One region of the Geobacillus sp. E263 genome, then DNA from elsewhere that is predicted to be linked to it. Evidence: riboswitches for the same ligand, from Rfam matches in the RefSeq annotation. Region 1 holds a riboswitch; the other holds the start of a gene.

What was found. Region 1 has a riboswitch for thiamine pyrophosphate ahead of tenA (thiaminase II). Riboswitches for the same ligand answer to the same signal wherever they lie in the genome.
Region 2: linked by a shared signal. The riboswitch ahead of thiM (hydroxyethylthiazole kinase) and the one ahead of tenA (thiaminase II) in region 1 are both predicted to bind thiamine pyrophosphate.

The regions. Positions count from the first base shown of each region.
Region 1 is NZ_CP041632.1:2,805,906-2,811,852, reverse strand. Features, by position in the region: gene FNL97_RS14395 (MFS transporter) at 1-811, shown strand, start outside; gene FNL97_RS14390 (class I SAM-dependent rRNA methyltransferase) at 874-2,058, opposite strand; gene FNL97_RS14385 (YbjQ family protein) at 2,215-2,529, shown strand; TPP riboswitch at 2,603-2,710, shown strand; gene tenA (thiaminase II) at 2,819-3,517, shown strand; gene FNL97_RS14375 (ECF transporter S component) at 3,501-4,091, shown strand; gene FNL97_RS14370 (ABC transporter ATP-binding protein) at 4,112-5,563, shown strand; gene FNL97_RS14365 (energy-coupling factor transporter transmembrane component T family protein) at 5,577-5,947, shown strand, end outside.
Region 2 is NZ_CP041632.1:1,475,552-1,481,498, forward strand. Features, by position in the region: partial or broken gene FNL97_RS07675 (AMP-binding protein) at 1-56, shown strand, start outside; gene FNL97_RS07680 (DUF6044 family protein) at 207-1,874, shown strand; gene FNL97_RS07685 (glycosyltransferase family 2 protein) at 1,887-2,918, shown strand; TPP riboswitch at 2,979-3,090, shown strand; gene thiM (hydroxyethylthiazole kinase) at 3,152-3,961, shown strand; gene thiD (bifunctional hydroxymethylpyrimidine kinase/phosphomethylpyrimidine kinase) at 3,976-4,779, shown strand; gene thiE (thiamine phosphate synthase) at 4,791-5,450, shown strand; gene FNL97_RS07705 (acyltransferase family protein) at 5,489-5,947, opposite strand, start outside.

The DNA of each region.
Region 1 (5,947 bases):
GGGGTTTTCGACTACTGCCTCCGGAACGATTGCCACGGACATTATCCCTGCCAGCCGGAGAGGCGAAGGAATGGGGTATTATGGACTATCAGGGAATTTAGCACTTGCTTTTGGGCCATCTATGGGGTTATTGCTCGCCGGAATGTTGTCATTCCGCCATCTTTTTTTGATTTGTGCCGTTTTAGGTTTGGCGTCACTATTGTTTGCTTCGAATATTACATATAAAAAAATCGGACAGCCGCAAGCGCAAGCGCGTAATAAGTGGGATATTTATGAAAAAAGCGCGCTAGAGCCTTCAATTTTGCTATTTTTCCTTACGGTGACATTTGGAGGAATTGCCTCATTTCTGCCACTATATACTGCACAAAAAGGAATTTCAGGAATTCAATGGTATTTCTTGCTATATGCGCTTGCGTTAATGGTAACAAGAACGTTTGCCGGCCGGTTGTATGATAGAAAAGGCCATCAGGCGGTGTTTATACCAGGTGCTGCACTGATTTTCATTGCAATGTTATTGTTGGCTTGGCTGCCAAGCAATGCGATTTTGTTTATCGCAGCGATTCTTTACGGGCTAGGGTTTGGAACGGTGCAGCCAGCACTGCAAGCATGGTCTGTGGAAAAAGCGGCAAAAAACCGAAAAGGAATGGCAAATGCGACCTTTTTCGCCTTTTTCGATTTAGGGGTCGGAGTAGGAGCGATGGCTTTTGGGCAAATTGGCCATTGGTTCGGTTACTCTAGCATTTATATAACTGCCGCACTATCCGTGTTGATTTCTATTAGCTTTTACTTATATATTTTGCATAAAAAATAAAACGCTTAGGACTGTATGACAGTCCTAAGCGTTTTTTTTGTTTAGAAAATGGAACCATTTAGCTATCTGCGCGAATGCACTTCATAAATGGCAAATTTTAAATAGTCGCCTTCATCGGCAGCAAGCAGCTTTGGATGATCGTAGCCGGCGCCGCTCCAGTACACTTGCCGCAAAATTTTCTTCGCATCAAACGCCGCTTCTTCGATCATCGCTTGGAACAAATCAGCGTGAACATGGTACGAACAGCTCGCTGTGACGAAAAAGCCGCCATCTTTGACAAGCTTTAAGCCGTTTAAGTTAATGTCTTTATAGCCGCGCAGCGCTTTCGGAACGGCTTGAGCTGATTTCGCAAACGCTGGCGGGTCAATGATGACAACGTCCCATTTCTTTCCATCGCGAACCGCTTCGCGCAAATAATCGAATGCATTGGCGACGACAAAATCGACGTTGGTAAAGCCATTGAGTGCGGCGTTGCGTTTTGCTGTTTCAATGGCGTGTTCGGAAATATCGACCGCAGTGACGTGTTTCGCACCATATAAGCACGCATTGAGCATAAACGAGCCAGTATGGGTAAAACAGTCGAGCACTGTTGTATCGCTGTTAATGAGCGGTTTAATCGCCGCTCGGTTTTGTCTTTGGTCGAAGAAAAATCCCGTCTTTTGCCCGTTTTCAATGTCGACGATATATTTGACGCCGTTTTCTTCAATCAGCACTTCCGTTTCCGACTGGCCATACCAAAAGCCTTTTTCTTGCTCTAGCCCTTCTAGCTCGCGGACATACACGTCATTGCGCAAATAAATCGCTTTTGGCTTAAATACTTCAAGCAAACCACGCAAAATCCAGTCTTTCCGTTTTTCCATCCCGAGGGAAAGAATCTGAACGACAAGCACGTCTTCGTATTTATCGACGATCAGCCCCGGTAAAAAGTCAGCTTCACCGTAAATAGCGCGGCATGAGCGAACGCCGGGAATCATTCGCTCACGATACTCCCATGCTTTGCGGATTCGGTCGACAAAAAATTGTTCATTTAGCTCTTCATCAGGATTTTGCGTCAAAACGCGCACAATGATTTGCGATTTCGGGTTAATATAGCCCTTTGCCAAAAAGTAGCGTTGATGATTATATACGTCCACAAAATCGCCTGGTTCAAAGTCTCCTTCAATATAATCGACTTCGCTTTGGAAAATCCATGGATGTCCTTGTTCCAGACGTTTTTTTCGCTTTCGTTTTAAAAATACGTTTGCCACGTTCTCCACTCCATTATGATATAGTCGTTTGCTTTTTCTATGATACAGAATTGCGGACAAAGACGCAACGCAGGCAAGTTTGTCGACATTTGGCAGGACTATTTTCTTCTAAACAGAATAACGATAAGCATAGATGAAAAGAAAAGAGGGATTGTGATGATTATCGCAACGACGGACTATGTACCAGGAAAACAAATAAAAGAGTATATCGGATTTGTACAAGGAAATACGGTACAGTCAAAACATATCGGCAAAGACATTATGGCTGGTCTGAAAACGATTGTCGGCGGAGAAATCAAGGCGTATACCGAAATGATGGACGAAGCGAGAAAAATTGCGATTGGACGCATGATAAACGAGGCGAAACGCCAAGGAGCAAATGCGGTAATCGGCGTAAGAGTCGCTACAGCGGCAATTATGGCGAATACGTCGGAAATCTTGGCATACGGTACAGCAGTCATCGTGGAATAGTAAAAAAAGGGTTGACAATGATATTTACCGTGATATGATAAATTTAAACAAGGGAAAATTTTTTATATTGGACGCAATCCACTAGGGGGGCCTTTAGAAAGGCTGAGATCAAAGTGTGCCTTTGAGACCCTTAGAACCTGATCTGGGTAATACCAGCGTAGGGAAGTGGAGTGGCGCAGTCGTGGGTTTTTCTGTGTTTTTTCGACGACTATGTGTGCAACACCACTTTCTTTACGCATCGTAAAGGAAGTGGTGTTTATTTTTTATAAAAAGAGGGGGAGAGATAAAGATGTCATTTGCGATGGAATTGCGGAAAAAGGCCGATCCGATCTGGCAGGCAAGCTTTCGCCATCCTTTTGTGAGAGAGTTAGGGGAAGGAACGCTAGACCTTACTCGTTTTCGCTATTATGTGATGCAAGATGAGTATTATTTGCACCATTTTGCGAGAGTTCAAGCAATTGGAGCGGCGAAGTCTCCAGATTTGAAGACAACCGCGCGCATGGCGTATCACGCCCAAAGCACATGTGAAGCGGAATTATCTTTGCATGAAACGTTTGCCGAGCTGCTTGGGATCACGGAAGAAGAAAAAGCGTCATTTATTCCGGCGCCGACCGCATACGCGTATACGTCGCATATGTACCGGGCTGCGTATGAAGGGCATTTAGGTGATGTGATTGCGGCGATTTTGCCGTGCTACTGGCTTTATTATGAGATTGGTGAGCGGCTAAAGGACTGCAAGCCGAAAGAGCCGATCTATCAGAAATGGATTGGAACATATAGCTCCGAATGGTTTCGCAGCTTAGTAGAAGAACAAATCGCCCGTTTGGATGCGATTGCGGAAGCAGTCACCGAATCCGATCGCAAACGGATGGAACAGCATTTTCTTATTAGCAGTGAATATGAATACGAATTTTGGGAGATGGCATATCGCTTAGAAACATGGCCATCAGCAAGAAAGGAGATCAAAGAACATGTCAGCAACAACTAAAGGATTGAAGCTTGTTGATATTTTAACGACAATCGTGATTTCTGTCGTTTTTGGGATCATTTATAAAATTTGGGGACCTTTCTACTACTTTGTCAAGCCATTTGGTTTCCATATCGATCAGTTGATTTACGGCATGTGGTTTATCGCCGCATCGGTGGCATATTTGCTGATCCGCAAGCCAGGTGTTGCGCTGTTAGCGGAAATTGCTGCTTCTTCTGGAGAATTTATTATGGGCTCAGAGTGGGGGCTAGAGGTGCTTATTTACGGAGTCGTTCAAGGGCTTTTGGCGGAAGTGGTGTTTGCCGCGTTCCGTTATAAACGGTTTGACGCATTGGTCGTGTCGTTAGGGGCGATTGGTGCGACGATTGGCTCGCTTGTGATGGATTTTTATAAAGGGTATATTGAATCGCTGGCTCCTTGGAACTTGGCATTATTCCTTATTGCCCGTTTTATTGGCGCAGTGGTGATTGCCGGTGTTTTTGCCGTTTCTTTAGTAAAAGCGTTAGAAAAAACTGGTGTGACGCAAATGTTGCGCCCGGCTTCGAAAGAAGATTACGATGCGCTTGATCGTTAAAAAAGGTGGCGTGTGAACCGATGAAACCGATAGCATCTGTTGAACGGCTGCGCTTGAAATTTCCTGGAAAAGATACATTGTTATTTAAAGATTTATCGATCACGTTTTACGAAGGAGAAAAAGTGTTGTTGCTCGGTCCATCCGGATGCGGAAAATCAACATTGTTGCAAGTGCTGTCGGGCTTGATTCCGCATTCGATCGATATTCCGATGAAAGCAGAGCGAGTGCAGCTTCCCAATAATTGGGGCTACGTCTTCCAAGATCCCGATTCGCAATTTTGCATGCCGTTTGTCGATGAAGAAATCGCCTTTGCGCTCGAAAATATCGGTGTGCCGCGCGAAGAGATGAAAGAGCGGATCGAGAAGCTGCTAGAGACAGTTGGTCTTTTTGTAGAGCCGCATACCGATATTCATACACTATCGGGAGGAATGAAGCAACGGCTCGCCCTTGCTTCCGTATTGGCGTTAGATCCAGATGTACTGTTTTTGGATGAACCAACGGCAATGATTGATGAAGAAGGAACGGAAGCGATTTGGCGGACGGTGAAACAAATTGCCCATGATAAAACGGTCATCATTGTCGAACATAAAATCGATCATATACTCGATTTTGTCGATCGGATTATTTTATTTAATGATAACGGCGAGATCATTGCTGATGATAAAGCGCAAACGGTGTTTTCCGATTACAAAGATATCATTGCTTCACAAGGAATTTGGTATCCGGGTGTATGGGATGAATATATAGCGAAGCGGCAACGCCAGCGAGTGAATGTTCGCCAAGAGGAAATTATCCGCCTTCGCGAGTTCCAAGGCTATCGCCTGCGCGATGTCAAAATACGCGTGGAAGAAGCGACCGTATGCGCAGGAGAATGGATTGCCATTACCGGCAAAAACGGCGCTGGGAAAAGTACGCTCTTGCACGCGCTGATGAAGCTCATTCGCACAGACGGGACGTATGAGTTATACGGAAAAGACAGCAAGCAGTTAAAACAGCTTCATCGTTTGATTGCATTTGTCTTCCAAAATCCGGAATTTCAGTTTGTTACTAATTCTGTACGAGAGGAGATTGCTTATTCGCTTCGTTTAGAAAAACGAGAAGAAGCGGAAATTACGGAAACGGTCGAACAATTTCTGCAGAGATTCCACCTTCGAAAACAGCAAAATCAGCATCCATACCAACTTTCCATGGGACAAAAGCGTCGTTTAAGTGTGGCTGCATCGATCGTAAGCGGACAGCAAATTTTCCTGCTCGATGAACCAACGTTTGGTCAAGATGCAAAAAATACGTTTGCGCTGCTTGAGTTATTGGAATCGTATCGCGAGCAAGGAGCAACGATTATGATGGTCACCCATGATGAGAACATTGTCAAATATTTTGCCACAAGAAGATGGGTGATTGAAGACGGGCAGCTGGTGAAAGATGAACGGATTTCTCCTCATCCATCCAAAGCGGCTGTGCTGTCCGTGTAGGGAGGTATAGATGATGAAATGGAACATTCATTATCGAGAAACATGGCTGCATCATACGAATCCGAGCTTAAAACTTATGGTGCTCATTTTGTTGTTTATCGTTGTTTTATTCGTACACAACCCAAATGTTTTAATCAATTTTTCGTTCGGTCTTCTCTTGTTATTTATGCTGTATACCGGCTATCCATGGAAGTTTTTGCTGCTATTGTTTTTGCCGTTTTTTCTTGTATTTGTGTCGACCGCGTCATCGATGATTTTGTTTGGTGAAGGTTCGACGACATGGTTTCGCTGGGGGCTTATCCATGTGACGGAAGAAAGCTTTTTGCGCGGAATGCATCTTGGATTTCGAGCGCTTTCGTTCGCGCTCCTTGGGCTTTTGTTTTC
Region 2 (5,947 bases), 1.3 Mb from region 1:
GGCGGAAATTGCAAGAAGAAGAGTATCAAAAATTAGAAAAAGGGGCAAAAACATGAAAGTGTGTGCATAATCAGCAACACATGGCCGCTTCCAAAAAGCAAAAGCTGCTTTTTGGAGCGGCCTTTTTTCTATGATAGAAAAGATGCATATTTTTCCTTTTTCGTTAGAAAATAAAGGAAGACATTTTAAAAATGGAGGGGGATGAGGTGACGACAATAGAAAAGCAACTCCTGTTTTTTTCATTCCTTGCAATCGCCCTGTTTGTATCGCCATATTTTCTGCTTGGCGAAGATGCGCATATGCGTGTGCATGATAATTTAGATTCCAATATTGCATGGTATAAAGTCGTCACAAAAAGCGGAGAGTTATTTGGTTCGGTTCATGCGGTCATCCCGCAAATTATTAACGGGTTGCCTCGAAATGCGTTCGGTACGGAATTTAGCGGAATCGTTTGGCTTCACGCGCTATTTCCATCCATTTACGCATATGGACTTAGTCAGGCGATTACTCGCGTGTTTGCGTTTATCGGCATGTACTTGCTGTTAAGGAAATATGTCGTTCCAGATGAAAAATGGGTATGGATTCGCATTGGAGCGTCGCTTGCTTTTGCGCTGACACCGTTTTGGCCATCAGGGATGCTTAGCACGCTTGGAATGCCGCTTGCGCTGTGGGCGCTTCTGAACATCCGCGCTGGCGAGCGTTCATGGGTAAACTATCTTGTGCTTACGCTATTGCCGTTTTATTCGAGTCTCGTGCTCGGTTTCTTCTTTTTCCTTAGTGCGATGGGAATATGGTGGCTTGTCGATGTCATTCGCGGGAAAGGATGGAATTGGCGCTTTTTCTTTGCCATTGTGTACATGACTGCCATTTATTTGGCGGTGGATTACCGCCTTGTTCATTCGCTGTTATTTTCTGATGAACCGACAAGCCGTGATGAATATTTTCATGCCCGCTTGCCGCTTTGGCGTGTCATACGTCTAATTTTTAAAAACTATATTCTCGGCCATACACATGTGATGACGGTACACGGACTGATTATTTTGCCGGTGACGTTAGTGGCGTTGTATATCGTTTGGAAGAAAAAGTTATGGAAGCGGGAAAAGCTATTTGTATTTTTACACGTATTGAATTTTGCGCTGTCGACGTGGTACGCGTTTTGGTTTTATAAAGGCTGGGTCCCGTTAACAGAACGTTTTGATCTTCTGGATAAATTTAATTTTGCCCGCTATCACTTTTTGCGGCCGATGGTCATTTACGTGCTGTTTGCCATTTCCCTTAAAATTTTATGGCAGCAAGGCCATTCATGGAAAAAGGCATGTTTTGCAGCGCTTGCCGCTCAGTTAGTCGTTCTCACTGCTTTTAACGAGGAAATTGCGCATCGCAATAAGCCGTCGTTTCGCGAGTTTTATGCGGAAAAGCAATTCAAAGAAATAAAAGAGCACATCGGACTGCCGGTTCACAAATATCGTGTCGCCAGCATCGGCATTCATCCGGCGATTGCGCAATATAACGGATTTTACACGCTCGATACGTACAACAATTTTTATCCGCTCTCTTATAAACATCAGTTCCGCCAAATCATTGCCAACGAACTCGCAAAAAACAAAAAGCTGCGCGAGTACTTCGATGAATGGGGCGGACGCTGCTATATTTTTGTCGATGAGCTGGGCAAACATTATATGTTTAAAAAGAATTCCAAGCGAACGATTAAACATTTAGAGCTCAATACCGATGTGTTTTATCAAATGGGCGGCCGTTATATTTTCTCGGCATTGCCGATTGAAAACGCAAAACAAAATCAGCTGACGCTTGAAAAAGTGTTTCATTCCAAAGAATCGGCATGGACGATTTATTTGTACAAGGTGATACCGTAAGGAGGGGTTAACATGAACGAACCAATGCTTACGATTGTTGTGCCGTGTTATAACGAAGAGGAAGTATTGCCGGAAACGATTCGCCAGCTCCGCAATCTTCGGGAGGAGCTGATTGCCGAGCGCCTTGTTTCTCCTGAAAGCACGTTATTATTTGTCGATGACGGAAGCGGCGATGTGACATGGGACATTATTTATAAAGCAAGCTTGCGTTATCCGGAAGTAAAAGGAGTGAAACTTGCGCGCAATGCGGGGCATCAAAACGCGCTGTTAGCGGGGCTGTTTGCTGCGAAAACGCGTTCTGATTGCATCGTTTCGATCGATGCGGATTTGCAAGATGATATTTCCGTCATTCGCGATTTTGTCCAAAAGTTTCATGAAGGATATGAAATTGTGTATGGGGTGCGCAATAAGCGCGATACGGATACGTTTTTTAAACGCCATACTGCTCAATGGTTTTATAAACTGATGAGAGCAATGGGAGTCGATCTCGTTTATAACCATGCCGATTATCGGTTAATGAGCCGGCGGGCGGTAGAGGAACTCGAACGGTTCGAGGAAGTGAATTTGTTTTTGCGCGGAATTGTGCCGCTGCTAGGGTTTCGCTCCACAACCATCTATTATGATCGGAAAGAGCGGTTTGCAGGAAAAACGAAGTATCCGCTCAAAAAAATGATCGCGTTTGCCCTTGATGGGATCACTTCGTTTAGTATTACGCCGATTCGCATTATTTCGCTCATTGGGTTTGTTTCCTTTTTCGTCAGCTTATTGTTTGGAGTATATTTTCTTCTTTTAAAATTTACCGGCCATACGCAAACAGGCTGGACATCGCTCATTACATCCATTTGGTTTCTCGGCGGCTTGCAGCTTATTGCGTTTGGGTTGATCGGAGAATATATTGGGAAAATTTATAAAGAAACAAAACGGCGCCCCCGATACATTGTCGATCTTGATTTATTTAATTTGCCGATGCCGCAGCCGTGGCACCAATCTCCTTCACTAAGTGAAGGATCAACGATGCCGGAAATTTCAAAACACCGTTCATAATGTGATATTTTTACTTGCAATATGTGAAAAGAAGGAGTAGACTCTTTTGTGAAAAACTATATATTGTTTTGCGGGAGCTTGCGGAAGCAGGCTGAGAGTACGGCTAATTCCGCCGTTGACCGTTCGAACCTGTTTGGGTAATGCCAGCGCAGGGAAAGTGACTGTGGGATCCGTATACACTTTGCTTGCGCGCAAAGTGTTTTTTTATTTCGCAAAAAGGGAGAGGATGGGAAATGAACAACCAGGAAGCGATAAACGCATTGCAAATGGTTAGACAAGCCAATCCGCTTGTACATAACATTACGAATGTTGTTGTAACGAATTTTACGGCAAACGGACTGCTTGCGTTAGGTGCTTCACCGGTCATGGCGTATGCGAAAGAGGAAGTTGCGGATATGGCAAAAATTGCGGGGGCGCTTGTCTTAAATATCGGAACATTAAATCCAACAGAAGTGGAAGCGATGATCATTGCCGGAAAAGCGGCAAACGAAGCTGGCGTTCCTGTTATTTTCGATCCGGTTGGCGCCGGGGCGACGCCGTATCGCACGGAGACGGCGCGAAACATTGCGAGCGCGGTCCAACTGTCTGTCATTCGCGGCAATGCGGCGGAAATCGCGAATACTATCGGCGAATCGTGGACCATTAAAGGCGTTGATGCGGGAGAAGGCAGCGGGGATGTCGTATCGCTTGCGAAAAAAGCGGCTGAGCAGCTGAAAACAGTAGTCGCCATTACAGGAAAAGAGGATGTTGTAACAGATGGAAATACGACGTATATCATTCGTAACGGACACCCGTTGTTAACGAAAGTGACCGGAACTGGCTGCTTATTGACATCTGTTATTGGCGCATTTGCGGCTGTAGAGCGGGATGTGCTAAAAGCGGCGGCGGCGGCGCTTGTCATCTATGGAGTTGCCGCGGAAATCGCTGCGAAAAATGCAGGAGACGAAGGACCGGGCAGCTTTCAAATCGCCTTTTTGGACGCGCTTTTCCGCGTAGGAGCGGATGAGATCAGCCGATACGGCCGCATTGAACAAGGAGAATGAAGGGAGAGGAAATAATGGTATATAAAGCGTTAACAATAGCCGGTTCTGACAGCGGCGGCGGTGCTGGGATTCAAGCGGATTTAAAGACGTTTCAAGAATTGCGTGTATTTGGGATGTCCGCATTAACAGCGGTAACGGCGCAAAATACACTCGGTGTCCAAGGAGTGTATCCATTGCCGCCGGAAGCGGTCGCACAACAAATTGAATCCGTCGGAACCGATTTAGGAGCGGATGCGGTAAAAACGGGGATGCTGTTTAGTGCAGAAATTATTGAAGTGGTTGCTTCGAAAGTAAAGCAATTTGGTTGGGACCGTCTCATCGTCGACCCGGTCATGATTGCCAAAGGCGGCGCTCCGCTATTGCAAGAAGAGGCAGTAAGCGCATTAAAAACGCATTTGCTTCCGATTTCGATGGTGGTTACTCCGAACATTCCGGAAGCGGAAGCATTAACCGGCCAGACGATTCGAACGATTGAGGACCGTAAGGAGGCGGCGAAACGTCTGCATGAACTAGGAGTGAAATACGTTGTGATCAAAGGCGGACATGACGATGATGGAGAAGAAACGGTCGATGTATTATATGACGGAAGTGAATTTTTCTATTTCACAAGCAAGCGAATCGATACAAAACATACGCATGGAACAGGATGCACGTTTGCCGCGGCGATAACGGCAGAACTCGCAAAAGGAAAAACAGTGCAAGAAGCAGTGCAGACAGCGAAATCGTTTATTCAAGCCGCCATTAGTCATGAATTAGGCATCGGCCACGGTCACGGCCCGACCAATCATTGGGCGTACCGGGAGAAACAAGCGCGGTAGGTGAGTGGAAAGTGGCCCGAATTGCAAGCGAAGCAATGAGAGAACGATTGAAAGTATATTTTATTATGGGAAGTACAAATTGTAAAAAACAGCCATTAGAAGTATTAACAGAAGCGATTGATGGCGGAATTACGCTGTTTCAATTTCGCGAAAAAGGGAGCGGTGCGCTTGTCGGTGAACAAAAATACGAGTTCGCCAGACAGCTGCAAAATATTTGCAAAAAGCGCGGCATACCGTTTATCGTCAATGACGATGTCGAACTAGCGTTAGCTCTTGATGCCGATGGGGTGCATATCGGACAGGATGATGAAGATGCGCGCATCGTCCGCGAAAAAATCGGCGATAAAATTCTTGGAGTGTCGGCACATAATTTGAAAGAAGCGCAAGCGGCGATCGCTGCTGGCGCCGATTATATCGGAGTTGGACCAATTTATCCAACGAAATCGAAAGAGGATGCGAAGAAAGCGCAAGGCCCTGAGATTATTCGCTTTCTTCGTGGTCAAGGAGTCGATATTCCGCTTGTGGCCATTGGAGGCATTACCGCGGAAAATGCCGGTGAAGTGATGAACGCCGGAGCGGACGGTGTTTCCGTCATTAGCGCGATTGCTTCGGCTGCATCTCCATTTATGGCAACGAAGCAGCTCGTTCAAGCGGTGTTCAACAACAAATAAAGGTGCCACGAATGTCGGGGCACCTTCTTTTTTGCCATTTAAGAAACAGCCTGTTTCTTTTTTGGGAATCGCCATTCCAAAAGTGGGCGCATAATGCGTACAATCGGTTTGCTTCCAAGAACAAGCACAACGATGACGGACAATCCTAGTAATAGCGGGTAACCGTGAATGCTCATAATAAAATCTGGAAGTTTTGTTTCATGCAAGTATTTTAAAATAAACCCGTGCAAAATATAAATATAAAATGTTCTTGCGCCTAACACCGAGAAAGAAAAACGATGGTTTGGAATAAGCGAGAGAAAACTGACCATCATCAGAGTGCTTGCGCCATAAATAACCAGGCGCACGAAAACTCCTTTTTCCTCTGGTACGCCGAGCGTATCGTATGATTTGGAACCGTATAGCCATTCTTGCGGCAAATCAGGAAATCCGAAATGAATCATGATAAACATCCCGACTAGTGCAAATAGTGAAAATAAACGTACGCGCCATGTAAA